Regions from separate parts of the Sediminibacillus sp. JSM 1682029 genome, predicted to be linked through region 1. Evidence: riboswitches for the same ligand, from Rfam matches in the RefSeq annotation. Region 1 holds a riboswitch; the other holds the start of a gene.
What was found. Region 1 has a riboswitch for cobalamin ahead of ABVF09_RS03900 (DUF4430 domain-containing protein). Riboswitches for the same ligand answer to the same signal wherever they lie in the genome.
Positions count from the first base shown of each region.

Region 2: linked by a shared signal. The riboswitch ahead of ABVF09_RS17300 (ribonucleoside-diphosphate reductase subunit alpha) and the one ahead of ABVF09_RS03900 (DUF4430 domain-containing protein) in region 1 are both predicted to bind cobalamin.

Region 1 covers NZ_JBEWYY010000002.1:7,773-16,533, forward strand. Annotated here, with positions in the region: gene ABVF09_RS03875 (helix-turn-helix transcriptional regulator) at 1-374, opposite strand, end outside; gene ABVF09_RS03880 (inorganic diphosphatase) at 582-1,076, shown strand; gene ABVF09_RS03885 (hypothetical protein) at 1,872-3,068, opposite strand; gene sigX (RNA polymerase sigma factor SigX) at 3,065-3,601, opposite strand; gene ABVF09_RS03895 (ECF transporter S component) at 3,735-4,256, opposite strand; gene ABVF09_RS03900 (DUF4430 domain-containing protein) at 4,262-4,681, opposite strand; cobalamin riboswitch at 4,842-5,043, opposite strand; gene ABVF09_RS03905 (ATP-binding protein) at 5,129-6,889, opposite strand; gene ABVF09_RS03910 (response regulator transcription factor) at 6,889-7,605, opposite strand; gene ccsB (c-type cytochrome biogenesis protein CcsB) at 7,650-8,761, opposite strand, start outside.
Region 2 covers NZ_JBEWYY010000013.1:19,310-28,070, reverse strand. Annotated here, with positions in the region: gene ABVF09_RS17335 (hypothetical protein) at 8-229, shown strand; gene ABVF09_RS17330 (glutathione peroxidase) at 274-753, opposite strand; gene trhO (oxygen-dependent tRNA uridine(34) hydroxylase TrhO) at 1,225-2,199, opposite strand; gene ABVF09_RS17320 (cold shock domain-containing protein) at 2,496-2,693, shown strand; gene ABVF09_RS17315 (class I SAM-dependent methyltransferase) at 2,813-3,499, shown strand; gene ABVF09_RS17310 (hypothetical protein) at 3,510-3,821, shown strand; gene ABVF09_RS17305 (NAD(P)-dependent oxidoreductase) at 4,397-5,278, opposite strand; cobalamin riboswitch at 5,531-5,723, shown strand; gene ABVF09_RS17300 (ribonucleoside-diphosphate reductase subunit alpha) at 5,959-8,211, shown strand; gene ABVF09_RS17295 (ribonucleotide-diphosphate reductase subunit beta) at 8,228-8,761, shown strand, end outside.

The sequences.
Region 1 (8,761 bases):
TCCACAATACGGTAGTGTTGGCTGATAACATTCTGTTGAAGGACATAGCCGTTGCGCTCTGAGAGATTGTTCCACCAAACCTTGTCCTCTGTAAGTATGCCGTGCGGCTCTTCTATGGAGGTGTGGGCGATTGTTTCGATTACTTCCAGAACATCCCCGCCAAGCATGTTGCGAATAACTTCACTGTTACGAAACAGGGCACAAATTGCTGTGGTTGTAGTCCAGTTGGCAACCGTCCTCCCCTTTTCGATTTGCACAAGGGTTTTCTTGGAGATTCCCAAAATCGCAGCCATTTTATCTTGGGTATAATTTCTTTCCACTCTAATTAACTTGATCTTACTGGAAATTTGGTTACTGAGTATTGTTTTGTTCATTTCTTTTTACCGTCCTGTTGCTGATTTTTTCATATGTAAGGATTTTATACGTTTCTTTTACATTCTAACATGTTCTCTGCTTTCTTTCCTTATTAAAAATTGATATAATATGTTACCGAAAGTGGATTACATATTTGTTTTTAACGAATAAAGCTGGCAGGCGAAGGCTCTAACCACTCTTGCCAAGCAAATAAGGAGGCAATATCGATGGCAGATAATAAAGTGATTGATGTATTTGTCGAAATTCCGACCGGTAATCAGAACAAATACGAATACGATAAGGAAAAAGGGGTATTCAAGCTGGACAGAGTGCTTTTTTCTCCTCAATTTTATCCTGCTGAATACGGTTATATTGATGAAACATTAGCATTAGACGGTGATCCACTGGACGCACTGGTGCTCGTGACCAACCCGACGTTCCCTGGTTGTGTCATCGAATCCCGCGTGATAGGCTTTTTAAATATGATTGACAGCGGTGAAGAAGATCAGAAACTGCTGGCGGTGCCTGTTGAAGATCCTCGTTTTAAAGATGTGTACAGCCTGGAAGATGTTCCGTCCCACAAACTGGACGAAATTTCCCACTTCTTTAAAACCTACAAGGATCTGCAAAACAAAAAGACTGAAATCGGTGAATGGGAAGGCGTAGAGGCCGCCAATAAACTTATTGACGATTGTCTTGCAAGGTATAAAGACCAAAAGTAAACATGAAACAAAGAAGCTGTCCATCGGCATAATTGACCGAAGGGCAGCTTCTTTTAAATAACATTCGAGAAATATCATTTTAATGCATCGTCCATATAAGATATAAACTGAGACATAGTTTGAATGCGTCTTCCTTACTTCCTACTTTTGTTGAGGTGGAGTTCCACGCTGCGAAAATACCCTGCGCTTTCCGCGGGCGGCTGGTAGCTTCCTCGAGCTGACGCTCTGCGGGATCTCACCGAGGCCTTTCCTCCCGCGGGAGTCTCCGGGTATTTTCTTCGCTAGGAACAGCTTTCTGTTTAAAACACGTAAACCAGACTATTTTATTCATGGTACCTACATACACTGTTTCATCAAAAGACACAGCTGGGAAAACAAGCAGAAAGTCCAAGAACAGGTGAAAAGACGGAACTCCAACTGTCTATATATGAAAAGAAGTACACATTCCTGATAAAGGTTCTCAAAGAAAAAGTCTCTAGGCGATAGCCGGCATGCTTCTTAGCGCAGGTAGCATACGCAGACTCCTGCGGGAACAGCACGAGCTGAAGATCCACTTGGTAAAGCGGTTTTCTTTACCAAGTTGGCTTAAGCCGTGCCCGCGGAAAGCGTAGTATGCTACCGAAGCGGGGCTTAACACTCGCTTTTTGTAAAGGCAACGGAACTTTAACTTGCCATTACAGTTACTGCACAGTGTTGAATAAAGACAATAGAGTAAGGGCTGTAACAGTAACCTGATCATTTTAGGAATGATGTGAATACATCGAACTAGATGATTAAGGTAGAAGCAGTAACTGGTTATTGCCCATTGATCCCGTCGGGAACTTCTATCGGCTCTTCCAGATTGTCATAAGGGCCTATTCTGTTTTCAGCCATATTGAACTCAATTTTAGTGTAGCCGAAACTCTTCGCAGTCATCATCATTGCTTCCAGCATATCCAGCGTCTTTTGATCATTTGCCACAGGGCCCGAAAGATCCACCGAAACATGCTTATCGTATTTTTGCACCCGAAACGCAACATCTGCAGGTATAGAAGCTTTCAAATCATAATCAGGTTCTTCTTTTCGCATTTCATAGAACGCCGCTTCAATGTCATGATCAATCGCCACTGGAACAGCCGCTAAGAAGGCAGGAGTGTCTTCTTGCTGTTGATACACCTTATAAACATAGTTGCCCGGCTCTTTTAATGGAACACTTTCGATAACTTCCCCTTTTGTCGCAACTGGAATACCTTGCTTTCCATTTTCCTGGAGTTTGACCTGATTGATATTTAACGGCAAGAATAATCTGGATAATACTGTTCCCACGTTCCCGGTAAACGCTTTGTCTTCAAACGCATATTCAGCAGGAAAATGGACAATCGCCGTCCCGTTGCTTTTGTCAACCTCAAAGGTAACGCCCTGCAAAAGGTTCGCCGGTAGTCCGGCAACTTCAGAGTCAAGCAAATCATCCAAGCGATTTAATGTGCTTTCGATACTTTCGCTAGTATTTTCCGTTTGGTAAGCCAGCGGAACTAAATAGCCGGTTCCTTCAATAGGTACGGAGACATCTAATACAGTGGACTTTTCATTACCGGTATAAACGGCTTTGCTGACTGGTTCTTCTGCTATAGTCAACTTCGCTTCCTCATCTGCAGACTCGGATTGATCAGCAGGAAGACTGGAACCGGATTGCGATTTCTCTTCCATCACTTTCGATTGATCATTGTTAACAGACGATTCATCAGAGTACGTATCGGCACTGTCTTCCTGAGAAGAAAAATGATCCATACGCAAGGCGCTTTGGCTTATTACAGCAATCAATACAAGGACAGCCAAGGTAGCTAAGGAGGGAATCAACCATGACTTCCAGGATCTTTTGTTTTTTCTGTCTGTTTCTTCTTGTAAGCCTTCCACAACCTTTTGATACAATTGATCTTCCGGCCGCTTATCATTGATAGCAGGCAATTTTCTTAAGTTTTCTTCTACACGTTGATTATTCCATCCTCTTTTCACTGGATATTTCCCTCCTCTCCATATTCCTGCTGCAGAAGCTGCCTCAACGCCTTGATGGCCCGATGTTGCGTCGTCTTCACTTTGCTGATACTCCAACCAAGCGTTTCTGCTGTTTCCTTTAAAGAAAATGACTGTATATATCGTAAAATAATGACACTTTTTTGATCCAAACTGCATTTATCGAGACAGTGGTAAATTTGTCTCACTTCTTCATTTTGCTCGGCAATTTCTTCAGGAAGTATCGATTGGTCTTCCAATTGCTCTCCCCGCTCCCCCCAGTCAAAAAAATCCAGAATCCGCTTCCGTTTATTCGACTGTTTTCGGAAGTAGTCGATTGCCACGTGCCTGGCTATGGAAAAAAGCCATGTTTTTTCGCTGCTTTCACCCTTGAAAGTGTGATAAGATTTCAATACTTTAATATACACTTCCTGAACGAGGTCTTCTGCCTGTTCTTTATCCTTTGTCATATATATTAAAAATTGGTATAAATCCTGGTGATATTTTTTATACAAATCCTGAAAAACGGCTTTCATGCCAGATCCCCCGTTCACTATATTGTCGGAGTGCGAAGCAAAAAGGTTACAATGAATGAACTTTTTTGTCAATCGCTTCTATTATAACGTTATTCATTGCTTTCTTTTAGAGGTAAGCCCAAAAAAATACCAGCTATTTACTAGCTGGTATTTTTCCATATTCTGAATTACGTAGATATCGTCTGAAAACCCTGGAGAACACCGGGAACAGAATTGCCATAAATATCCCGTTTCCTACTGCATGATACGTATCGAACGGTAAACCTAAAAGGTAATAAGAAAGAAAGTTTCCCGCCACTGAGAAGGTTGCCAGGGAAACAATCAATCCGTAAAGGTAACCACAAATGACGGCAAAAACAACCATCACCGGCAGGGGGACGGCTCTCCAGTACTTCCCGATCAGTCCGCTCATCAATCCGATTAATGCCCAGCCAACTATCTGCCAAACAGTCCAAAGCCCCATACCGAGAAACAAATTGGAAAGATAAGTTGTCAGTCCAGCAAGCAAAATCCCGGATACAGGTCCTAAAAAGAATCCGCAAATAATAATCAGAACAGTAACCGGCTGCACATTGGGAAGAAACTGAAAGGTGTACCTTCCCACGACTGCAAGTGCTGCGAGAACTGCAATCAAAGTAAGCTTATACGTATTCACTCAGATCATTCCATGGCGTGCAAATCGAACGTGACTTCATCTTCCGGGCTTAATTCGTACTCGTTAGCCCCGACTTCAGCCATTTCTCCATTGACGGTGTACATCCAGTATTTCCCTTTCTCTTCGTTTTGGCTCACACCCTCAATCGAAGTTATAAAGCCATCCGCTTCCTCTACTTCGAAGTTTTCTTTCATCACATCAAGCAAAATGGCTCCTTCTTCGATTTCCACTTCTTTTTCAGCGATGACGTTGTCTCCTTCATCCTCTGAAATGGTGACCATCACCGTCTCTTGGCTTTCAGAATCGCCGGATTGTTCCGTTTTCGCCGTATCATTGTTTGACGTATCCTGCTCCTGATCAGCACAGCCGGTCACGATACCAGCGGCAAACAACAAACTGAATAACGAAAATAAAAACTTCTTCATTTACTCCAACCTCCCAATGATAATTTTCAGGGACAGGCAAGTGCTAGTTATGTATACTAATAAAAGCTTATCTTCTGAGAAGATAAGCTAAAGAGACAAACCAGCTTACATGGATGGCAAACCACTCACCGGCAGCCTCAAACACTCAATCCCCGAAGGTTTGAAACAGGCAACGGCGGCAGGTCTACTGGCTCGTGCATCTTCCTACTTTGGAACCTTCCCATGATAAAAACTCACAGTGGTTCATCCATTTCGTACGCACTTACAGTTGCGAGGACAGCTCTGGTGTTTCACCAGATTCCCTTTTCAGCCCGCCAGACGGGAAAACCCGCCTGGAAAGCACCGCAGTATTCTATTTAATTTCCAGCAATAATTCTATCACAGTTACCTATAATTAGGAAGCTGCAATGTTACATAAGGAACAAGATTATTCCTCAAGTTCAACGATTATTCGATGTTTTTCGGAAGCCGGAAGGTGAAGGTCGTTCCTTCTTCCACTTTGCTTTGGACTGTCAACGAGCCTTGGTGCGCCTGCATGATGTTTTTTGCAATCGCAAGGCCTAAACCGGTCCCCGTCTTGCTGTTCTCCCTCTTCCTGGATTTGTCTGCTTTATAAAACCGTTCAAATACAAAGGGCAAATCATCGGCTGGAATACCAGCACCCTCATCCTTGATTGAGCAGACCACTTCTTTTTCATCTTCAACTAGAATAATTCTGACTTTTCCACCCGAAAAAGAATGCTTGATCGCATTGTCGATTAGGTTCGTAAAAACTTGTTCAATTTTGTCCGGATCGAACGTAAGCTGTTTAACGTGAAGATTATTTTCAAGTGATAACGAAACTGCTTTTTCTTGTGCCATGCCGCTGAACTTTTTGATGATCCGGCCTAAAAACGGGGCCATATCCACTCTCTCCAATTCCAATTGGATATGGCCGGATTCCATTCTCGCCAAATCAAGCAATTCATTTACAAGTCTGCCGATTCGCAGCGATTCTTCATGAATGATCCCTGCGAGTTCATTTTTTTCTTCCTTGCTTTCCGCTATATTGTCAACAATTGCTTCACTGTAACCTTGTAAAAGGGAAATCGGTGTTCGCAGTTCGTGGGACACATTGGCAATAAAATCTTTCCTTAATTTGTCCAGACGTCTCTCATCCGTCACGTCACGAAAAACTGCTACTGCTCCTCTGACATAGGCCTGATCGTATAAAGGCGTCATGATCATCGCCCAGTTTCTTCCCTGGATCGAGATTTCCTTCATGACTTCCTTCTCAGTAGCAACAACGGTATCCAACGTATCCATTAATTCCGTTGGCAAGTTCACTTCCTCTTCAGAAGAATCATTTTCATAATGCCAGTCTTTGAGAAACTTTTCGGCGGGGGGATTGGAAACCATGATGTTTCCTTTCCGGTTGAGCGTCAAGACGCCATCCGCCATAGAGCTTAATATACTCGATATTTGTTCTTTTTCCTGCCTCAAAGCATTGATATGAAATTTGAGCTGTCTCCCCATCCTGTTGAATGCCATGGCAAGTTCTCCAATTTCATCATGAGTCAGGATAGGAACTTTCGTATTGAATTCCCCTTTAGCCAACTCAAAAGCACCTTCGCGCATTTTAATCAAAGGAGAGGTGATCCGGGAAGAAAGAAAGAAAGCAAAAATGGTTGTAAGAATCAGTGCAACCCCTGCAGCAAGCCAAATAATCCGGGTAGTATGCCTGGATGTCTCTTTCAATACATTGAGTGATTGATAGACAAAAACAGCGCCTTTTTGGTTTGGCAGCTTCGTGCCGACTATGATCACTTTATTTTCGGTACCCGGCAAAATCACTTGTTTCTTTACCTCTTCATTATCATCGATAACCGACGATAAATCCTTTTCGGACATAAGCCAGTCATAGGAAATGTCCGGCAGACTGCCTTCATTATTTTCGGAAAGCCAAAAATCATCTTCACCAAAAACGAGTGCAATTTTGCTCGAAGGGTCTTTCACGCGTTCCGTTGTTTCATAAATCAAGCCCCTGTCATCATATTGTTCTACCATGACAGAGACTTTCGTTGCTGTTTGCATCAAGTTTTGCTCCGCTTGATCTGCGTTATAGTTCTGGAAAAACTCCAGTAACAAGATAGTCAGGATCAATAGAACAAAGGAGACAAGCAAAAGGATAGTAAACCATAGCTTGAAAACCACGCTTCGCCAGAACATCAGTCGCCCTCGACCTCGAACTTGTAACCGACACCCCAAACGGTAACGATCATTTTCGCGGCCTCTGCTGAAATTTTGTTTAATTTTTCCCGCAGCCGCTTCACATGAGTATCGACAGTGCGTAAATCACCAAAGAATTCGTACTTCCAAACTTCTTTCAATAGCTGCTCCCGATCAAAAACTTTGTCTGGCGATCTGGCCAGAAAATACAGCAGCTCATATTCTTTCGGGGTTAAGCTTACCTCTTTCCCATCCGCTTTGACGCGGTGTGCATCGTTGTCGATGAGCAAATGAGGAAATTCGATCAAATCTCTGGTCGTATGCTCTTCGGCTGAAAAAGTCTTGGAAGCAGACCGTCGCAATAAAGCCTTCACCCGTAATACGACCTCACGAGGACTGAATGGTTTTACAATATAATCATCTGTCCCAACTTCAAAACCCTGGACCCGGTTTGCTTCCTCACCTTTTGCAGTGAGCATGATGATCGGGGTATCCTTCTGCTCTCTTATATCTTTGCAAACCTCGATTCCGTCTTTTCCCGGAAGCATGATGTCCAGCAAAATCAAGTCATAGTCATTTTCGAGTGCCAGCTGCAGACCGAATTCGCCATCTTCCGCTTCTTCCACCAGGTAATCTTCTCTTTCCAGATACATCCGGATAAGCCGACGAATTCTCTCTTCATCTTCTACTACTAAAATTTTTTCATTACTGGCCATGCAATCCGCCCCTCATTTATATTCTAGCTTTTATCATACCGCGATTATGCATAGGAGTGAAGTCCGGCGATAATCAAGTTGACAGCAACCAGATTAAACATGATAATCGCGAACCCTCCTACTGCCAGCCAAGCAGATTTTTCACCATGCCAGCCGCGGGATAAGCGCAAATGCAGAAAAGCTGCATAGAAAAACCATGTGATCAAGGCCCAAACCTCTTTGGGATCCCAGCCCCAGAAGCGATCCCACGCCTGTTGAGCCCAGATCATGGCAAAAATCAAAGCCCCCAGTGTAAATACCGGAAAACCGATTGCCACTGCTCGATAAGAAATTTCATCCACCAAGTCCGGATTTGCCCGTTTCAATAATGGTTGAATAGCGGCCGCAATCCGTTTTCTTAAAATCAATCTGGCCAATAAATATAAAACTGCTCCAGTCAGGACCGACCAGATCAATGTATTAAATTTCCTTGCAGCATTTTCGCCATGCATCCAACCAGGTGCTTCGAACCATGGCTGCATTACCCCTTCTGACAGCAACTCTCCGTCATTCGGGCCCGTGATGGCAGGCAGCTGATATTCCACAGTCATCTCTTCTCCCTCGACCGGAAATTGGAACTCTGCACTGTAGTCAAATGCACTGAACAAGGAAGAAATGATCACAAAACCCAATGTGGAAAAGACCGCATACATGACTACTTCCAGCCAGGTCGTCCGATTACTGCGCTGGGTTTGGTCGACTTGCCTTATTAAATAAATCAGTCCCGCTGCAAAGCTCACCGCCAAAATCGCTTCCCCGGTTGCCGCTGTTGTTACATGTATGTACAACCAATGACTCTTCAGCGAAGGAATAAGCGGAGAGATTTCCCGCGGAAACATGCTTGCATAGGCGATGATCAATAAAGCGACAGGTAACGTGAATAGCCCAAGCAGATTCAATCGGTAAATAAAATAGATAATGATAAAAGCAAAAACGAGCATCATGCCGAAAAAGGTCGTGAACTCAAACAGATTACTTACCGGTGCGTGCTGACTTGCAATCCACCTGGTGATAAAATAGCCTACTTGGGTCAAAAAACCGATAATGGTGATAGTTATGGCGACTTTCCCTAACGTTCCATTGCCTTTATCTGTCCGTTTGTCGCGAATCGTACCAC
Region 2 (8,761 bases), on a different contig from region 1:
TGGTAGCATGGACAAGTCAGAACGCGAGCGTGGCAGTCTGCTCCCCGATCAAAAAGATGAAATCAAGTTCAAAGAGTCTAAGGAAAAACAGGACAAACGTGATACTTTTGCTGAACCGCAGGAGGATTTCCCGATTGATCAGGTGGAAAAAGATGAAAAAGCAGACAGAAAGAAAAGAACCTCTTATAAAGATATCGAAACCGACGAAGAAAAGGCAAAAGACGAATAACTAAAAGCTGCGGCTTCTCCTATCGGGGGAGAGGCCGCAGCTTTTTATGAATCCAGAAGTTGTCGGATGTCCGCTTCTATGCTTTCTGGTTTGGTCGACGGGGCATATCGTTTAACGACATGACCGTCCTTATCGACTAAAAACTTGGTGAAGTTCCACTTAATCTGTCCGGAAAGGATGCCAGGCGCTTGCTTGCTTAAATAAGCAAAGAGCGGATGGGCGTCTTTTCCTTTTACATCTACTTTACTGAACAGCGGAAAGGTGACCCCATAATTTACTTGGCAGAAATCCTGGATGGTTTCTTCTGAACCAGGCTCCTGGTTCATAAATTGATTGCTGGGAAAACCCAATACAACCAAACCTTTCTCCCGATAAGCATCATATAACTGCTGCAGACCTGCATACTGGGGAGTGAAGCCGCACTTGCTGGCGGTGTTGACTATCAGCATCGCCTGTCCTTCGTACTCCTTCAGGGAGATGTCCTCCCCCGAAATGGTTGTGGCGGAAAAGTCATAAACATTCATCTAAAATCCCCTCCTTTATTGCAGGATAGCATAAACCACCCCTTTCCTGATAAGGAAAGCACCAATATATACAAAAGACGACCGTAATGGGAGGTCACTGAAACAGTCCTTTTAATCTAAAGTCGCTGACAACGCTCGTTGTTGATCCAGCGTATCGCTTGGCGGTGGATGCTTGCCGCAGGCGTCACCACCGCTCGCTCATCGTGGAATTACCAAGGGCCAATCTAAAAAGAGTTGATTTTTATTTGATTTAAAAAAGAAAATCACTCTTTTTTCTTGCACAATTAACTGTAGTATGAAGGCCTCTATGATGGCAAACGTAGAACGAATGAAGGAACAGGGGACACAAACCTCTAATAATTAGACGAAAAGCGGTCAGTGCGGAAATTAAATTCCGCACTGACCGCTTTTTTTTTAAATTATACCTATCATAAAACTTCGGTTTTTCAGTGGCCTCCGTGATGGTCGCCTTTATTGATGGGCTACGCCATCTTCCCGTTCGATTCTTTCCAATCTTGCTTGTATTTCTTCTTCGGAAAGATTGTGTTCTTCCACATACATGTTGCGTGGCGATACACGGCATTCATGCGTACATCCGCGCATGTACTTATGTTCGTTCTCTTCCGAGCAAAGGAACTGGCGGTTACATTCAGGATTTGCGCAGTTTACATAGCGTTCGCAAGGTTCCCCGTCAAAGAAGTCTTTCCCTACGATGACATGTTCTTTGCGATTGACTGGTACAGAAATCCGTTCGTCAAAAACGTAAAGCTGACCATCCCATAGTTCGCCTTGTACTTCAGGGTCTTTTCCGTAGGTGACGATTCCGCCATGTAATTGGCCGACATCCTCAAATCCTTCCTTTACCAGCCATCCAGAGAATTTCTCGCAACGGATGCCGCCGGTACAATAAGTAAGGACTTTTTTACCTTCCAGTTTATCTTTATTTTCTTCCACCCATTCGGGCAGTTCCCGGAATGTTTCAATGTCGGGACGGATGGCGCCGCGGAAATGACCTAGGTCATATTCATAATCATTTCGTGCATCCAAAACAACCGTATTTTCATCCCGCATTGCCTCATAAAACTCTTGGGGACTAAGGTATTGGCCGGTTGTTTCATTTGGATCGATGTCATCCTCCAGACGGAGTGTAACAAGCTCCGGACGCGGACGCACATGCATTTTTTTGAATGCATGGCCGTCAGCCTCGTCCACTTTGAAGACCATGTCGGCAAAACGAGGATCTGCGTGCATGTCGTCCATATATTTATTGGTTTGCTCTACCGTTCCAGAGACTGTACCGTTAATGCCTTCTTCAGCAACGAGGATACGGCCTTTCAAACCGAGCTCTTTACAATACTTGAGATGTTCAGCTGCATAAGTCTCGGGGTCTTCGATCGGAACGTAGTTATAATACAACAATACTTGATACTTTTCTTGATTATCCATTTTTATTACCACCTATCAATTCATATTTGCAAGATATAAATGTAGGGTGGAATCTATATAACATTGTCTCTTGCAAGCATATATTTTAACAGAGGTTAAAGAGAAAAATCAACTTGTATTTAAAGGTAATAAACGCTCTCAATTTCCGGTTTAGAATGAAAATCGTCGAGGAAATGAAGAAAAGGAAATGGGAATTGAATAATTCTTTCCCATTTCTTTCACAATAAAGAAGGTAAGGGAATTAGAAATACTTTGTGCCCCTTTACCCGCATTATTGTAAGAAGGAGGTTTTTTTCATGACAGGAAAAGTCAAATGGTTTAACGCCGATAAAGGGTTCGGATTCATTGAAAGAGAAGATGGCGACGATGTATTCGTACACTTCTCAGCCATCCAGACTGAAGGTTTTAAAACGCTTGATGAAGGCCAGGAAGTCGAGTTCGATATTGTCGAAGGCGACCGCGGTCCGCAGGCGTCTAACGTCCAGCCTTTATAATCTGCCACTACGTAAAAAAGTGCATCGGTCGATGCGCTTTTTTTGTTGGAGGAAAAACGCTAAAATAGAGGGGATATTCATATGATGGGGATCGGTTAAATGACGGAGGGGGAAGCAATATGGCTGATAAGACGTTTGACTGGCATGAAGAGGCAGGAAAGCAGTGGGATGAACGGGCATCCTTTTGGAGTCAAAACAGCAGAAATATGTGGGATACCGGCAGCAGAAAAGCGATTATTCCATTTCTGGAGCGCTATTTACCAGCGGGTGCTTCCGTGCTGGATGTTGGCTGCGGAGATGGGTATGGTTCCTATAAGCTGAAGCAGGCAGGATACGAAGTGACAGGAACGGATTTATCAGAAGAGATGATTGAAAAGGCAAAGCACATGGCAGGGGAGGGCATAACCTTTCTGAGGGAAGATATCATCCATCTCTCGTTTGGAGACGAAAGCTTCGATGCCGTCATGGGCATCAATGTACTGGAATGGACAGAGCATCCACTGAATGCCCTGCAGGAGCTGGATCGGGTTTTGAAGTCGGAGGGAAGCGTGTGTATCGGTCTGTTGGGACCGACCGCAGGACCGAGGAACAATAGTTTTTCCAGGCTATACGGAAACAAGGTAATCTGTAACACGATGATGCCGTGGGAATTGAAAAGACTGGTTGAAGAGGAAATCGGCTGGACCACCATCAGTGGAAAAGGAGTTTATAAAAAAGGTGTCACCGAAAAGACGACAGCCGGTTTAACAGAAGAATTGCAACAGGCCCTGAGCTTTATGTGGCTGTTTTTGTTTCAAAAGGAATGAGGTGAAAGACATGGATAAAAAAGAGATGGAAGAAAAAATTATCGAGCAATATCGGCAGGACGAGAACATGATGATTCTTGTCTTTGCTCAATGGTGTGTCAATAACGATTTGCAGCCTGAAGAGCTCTACCGGGAAGCCTATCCGGAGCAGGGGAACAATAAAGAGTTGGAAAAGACGCTGGAGCTGACGGTGCCGAAACAGGAGTCGGAGCCAATTCCCGACACCACCGTGCTGAATGTTTTGCAGTTATTCGGAAATGATGACCTGGCTTTCATCGTCAGTAGGGAAATAGAAAAGCGCAAGAAGCAGGAGAACGATTAAAAGCGGGCCGGACAAAAGCATGGCCACCAAAGCAAAAACCGATTCGTTCGGTTTTTATTTGGATGATAAACTTCCTTTTATCCTGTTATTTGATGCGTGCTTCGAATCGCTACGTTTTTGTGCACTGATCTCCACATGATCAAGACAAGATAAACCGTATTCTTCTATTGGTTGATAGGTATTTAAACAGTGACGAAGCCGAAAAATCAGCATGGGGGTCCTTTATTCTTTAGAGATTGGACAAAAGCATAAAAAGGCGACTTCCATACAGCTCAGCTTTCTATGTAAAGGCAATAGGCAAAACGGAAATCACACCAGAAGACTTCCAACGGAGGCAAGGTATGAAGACTCCGGCGGGATGAGCGCGAGCTGAAGATCCACTTGGCAAAGCGGTATTCTTTGCCAAGTTAGCTGAAGCCGTGCCCGCGGAAAGCGAAGTACCTTGCCGGAGTGGAGAGTTGCACTTTTCATAAGGTAGAACGTTTTGCTTTTTGCTCATCAAAAATACCGAAGGAATGGTGTCATTGTTCGGTTTTTATTTGGAACACGATGCTTTTGTCCCAGGTTCTTTTTTATTAAGTTCTGAACAATCTGATCAATGCGTGCGTTCCGTCATCTTCGCCGCCAGATTCTGCCAACCTTTGATACAGCGACAGGGACAGCTCCAATCCAGGGGTGAGAAGCCCCATTTCTTGAGCAGACTCCAGGGCGATTTTCATGTCTTTAATAAAGTGTTTGACATAAAATCCCGGCTCATAGTCACCAGCAATCATCCTGGGGGCCAAATTGCTTAACGACCAGCTTCCTGCAGCCCCGGTAGAGATGCTACTTAACACGCGTTCAGGATCAAGACCTGCCTTTTCTGCATACGTTATTGCTTCACACACACCGATCATATTCGAAGCAATTGTAATCTGGTTACTCATCTTTGTGTGCTGACCAGAGCCGGCTGCCCCCTGATGTACAACATTGCTGCCAAGCACGTCGAAAATCGGCTTGAGCTCTTGAAAGGCAGCTTCAGACCCGCCGGCCATGATTGCAAGTGTACCGTTTTTGGCCCCGATGTCGCCACCCGACACGGGTGCATCGACAGCTTCGATTCCTTTTTTCGCTGCTTCTTTATGAATTCTTTCAGCAAGCTTGGGCTTGGAAGTAGTCATATCGATGACATAACTGCCGGGCTTAGCGTGAGCAAGAATGCCGCTGTCACCGAAGTACACTTCTTCGACATCAGCGGGATAACCGACGATGGTGATGATCACATCTGAATCCGCCGCAAGGACAGCTGCGTTTTCTTTCCAAACGGCTCCAGCCTCCAAGAGTTCATCTGCCTTTGTTTTGGTCCGTGTATATATGTTCAAGGTAAAACCGGCTTCCATCAGGTTGGCAGCCATGCTTTTCCCCATGACACCTGTACCGACAAAGCCAATGGTTGTTGTATCTTTTGCCAGGGTCATATCCACCCTTCCTTTCTGTTACTTAGTCCATAATTAGTTAATAATTCGATAAAAAAGAAAAAAATCCTTCCTGAAAAAACTCGATACTTCGACAAAAAATTTTTTAATCCAGCATTTATCGCGTGATGTCAGGCTTTGTTCCGAGTGAAAGAAAAATAGGGGGATTATTTGGATTGCAAGAAAAAAATGATTGTGATAAAGTCTTAATTAACACAATATATTGTTTATTTGTCTAAAATGAATACTATATGTTGATTCTATGCAAGATCAGGTGACACCTTGTCTTAAAAGGGAATCCGGTGAAAAACCGGAACTGTCCCCGCAACTGTAAGTGTGGACGAACGAGAAGTTCCACTAAACCGCTTTGCTTCACGGCGTCGGTTTGGGAAGGTCTCTAGTAGGAAGAAGCACGAGTCAGGAGACCTGCCTTTTCTTGTAGCGTTTCATTTCTTCGGGGACTGGGGAGTGAAAACGATAGGGAAGAAGTGGCTGTTTATGCCACATTTACTGTCGTTTTCAATCCGTCCATGTCCCATGGACGGATTTTTTGTATGCTCAAAAAACCTTTTACAGGAAGAGAGATACAAAATTTCTTAGGAGAATTCAACATCTTGTTAAGGCCAGACATCTATAAGGAAACTGGTCCCATGTGTTCATTTAGATAAAAGGAGGAGTAAGGAATGATCGAAACAGAAGTTAAACAGAATGACTGGAAGCGCAAAATGAAAATGGTTCTGACCGGACGCTTTCCGGATTTGGATATTCAAGGTTTATTTGAGCATGGTGACAAAGTACTGGAGCAAAAACCATGGCTGCCGGATGATGAATGGATCCACCAGTTGATTTTGGAGGCGCTGGCCAACTTGGACGAAAATGAACCGGATTGGACCTATGCAGCAGCGGCTTTATACGTGCAGCAGTTATACCAGGAGGCAGCCGAGAACAGAGGGTACGATCCTGGCAGGAAATATGGTCCATTTGGACAAGTCATCCGTCATTTGACGGACATCGGCATTTATGACCGCTTTCTGCTTGATACATATAGTGAACAGGAGATTAATGAACTGGAACAGACGATCGATCCTGACAAAGACAACATGTTCACGTACATCGGCCTCCGGACTTTGGCGGACCGTTATATCGCCAAAGATTATCAAGGCAAGGTGTATGAGCTGCCGCAGGAACGGTTCATGATCATTTGTATGACATTGATGAAAAATGAACCGGCAGAAAAACGGCTAGACTTGATTAAAGAAGCGTATTGGGCATTGAGCAATCTGTACATGACGGTGGCGACTCCGACGCTTTCCAATGCCGGAAAAAGCTACGGTCAGCTGTCCAGCTGCTTTATTGACACAGTGGATGACAGTTTGCAGGGGATTTTCGACAGTAATACCGATATCGCCAACCTGTCCAAGAATGGCGGGGGAATCGGTGTTTACCTGGGGAAAATCCGCAGCCGGGGCAGTGCGATCAAAGGGTTCAGCGGTGCTTCGTCAGGTGTTTTGCCATGGATGAAACAGTTGAACAACACAGCGGTTAGTGTCGATCAGCTCGGTCAGCGCAAAGGGGCCATCTGTGTTTATCTGGATATTTGGCATAAAGACATATCTTCTTTTCTGGATGCGAAGTTGAATAATGGGGATGAGCGGCTCCGGACCCACGATTTATTTACGGGAGTTTGTCTCCCCGACCTTTTCATGGAGCAGGTGGAAGCCAGAGAGAACTGGTACTTGTTCGACCCTCATGAAGTGCGGACGGTTATGGGGTATTCTCTCGAGGACTACTTTGACGAGTCGAAGGGCGATGGAAGCTTCCGGGAAAAATACTGGGAATGTGTCCAGCACCCTCATTTAAGCAAGCAGGAAATCCCTGCGATTGACTTGATGAAACGGATTCTGAAAAGCCAGCTCGAAACCGGGGGTCCCTTCATGTTTTATCGGGATGAAGTCAATAGGCATAATCCGAACAGCCACCTCGGCATGATTTATTCGAGCAATCTTTGCACGGAAATCACGCAAAACCAAAGCCCGACCGTGGTAGAAGAACAGCAGACCGTCGACGGGAAAATCGTCGTAAATAAACAACCCGGTGATTTTGTTGTCTGCAACTTGTCCTCCATCCATTTGGGCAGGGCGGTGACGGAAGGCGTTCTGGAACGATTGGTTCCTATCCAGGTGAGAATGCTGGACAACGTAATCGATTTGAATACGATTCCGGTTTTACAAGCACAGCTCACCAATCAAAAGTACCGTGCAGTCGGGCTTGGAACATTTGGATGGCATCATCTTCTTGCACTGAAGGGGATACGCTGGGAAAGCGAAGAAGCGGTGGCCTATGCGGACGAGCTGTATGAAAAAATAGCATTTTTGACAATCCGGTCCAGCATGGAGCTGGCAAAAGAGAAAGGTGTTTGTGCTGCGTTTGAAGGTTCAGACTGGCAAACCGGAAAATACTTCGAAAATAAGGGTTATACCGCTGATACGGATTCGGACTACGATTGGTCCGACTTACAGAAACAGGTTCAGGAGCATGGAATCCGCAATAGCTATTTGATGGCAGTTGCACCGAATTCCTCGACGTCTCTTATCGCGGGGAGCACCGCCAGTATTGATCCGATTTTCCAGAAGTTTTATGCGGAGGAGAAAAAGGATTACAAAATTCCTGTGACCGCTCCGGATTTGAACGCGGATACCACCTGGTATTATAAATCGGCTTATTTTATCGATCAGCACTGGAGTATCAAACAGAACGCAGCCAGACAGAAGCATATCGACCAGAGTGTATCCTTCAACATATACGTTCCGAACACCGTCCAGGCCAAAGAATTGCTGAGCCTTCATTTGGATGCCTGGGAATCGGGGCTTAAAACAACCTATTATTTACGGTCGACATCATCGGAATTGATCGACTGTGAATCATGTTCCAGCTAAGGAGAGGAGATCAACAATGGTTGTATCACTGAATAAACGGAATATCATGGACAAGACTGCACCGAACAATTCTACTAGTATTATCAACGGGAAAAGCTCCAATATTCTCAATTGGGATGATGTCCGATTTGCCTGGGCATATCCGAAATATAAAAAAATGCTTTCGAATTTTTGGACCCCCTTTGAAATCAACATGTCGCAGGATATGCGGCAATTTCCGGGATTGTCTGACGAGGAAAGGGACGCTTTTTTGAAAATAATCGGATTATTGGCTTTGTTAGACAGTATCCAAACTGATTATGCCGGGAAGGTTGCGGATTATTTAACGGATTCGAGTCTGAATGCTCTCATGATCATTCTCGCTCAGCAGGAAGTCATTCACAACCACTCTTATTCCTATGTCTTATCCAGCCTTGTATCCAAACAGGAGCAGGACGAAGTGTTCGAATTTTGGCGAACGGAGCCCATTTTGGAAAAGCGCAATGATTTCATCACCGATGGTTATCGGGCATTCGCAGAAGAACCGACGGTAGATAATCTGCTGAAATCC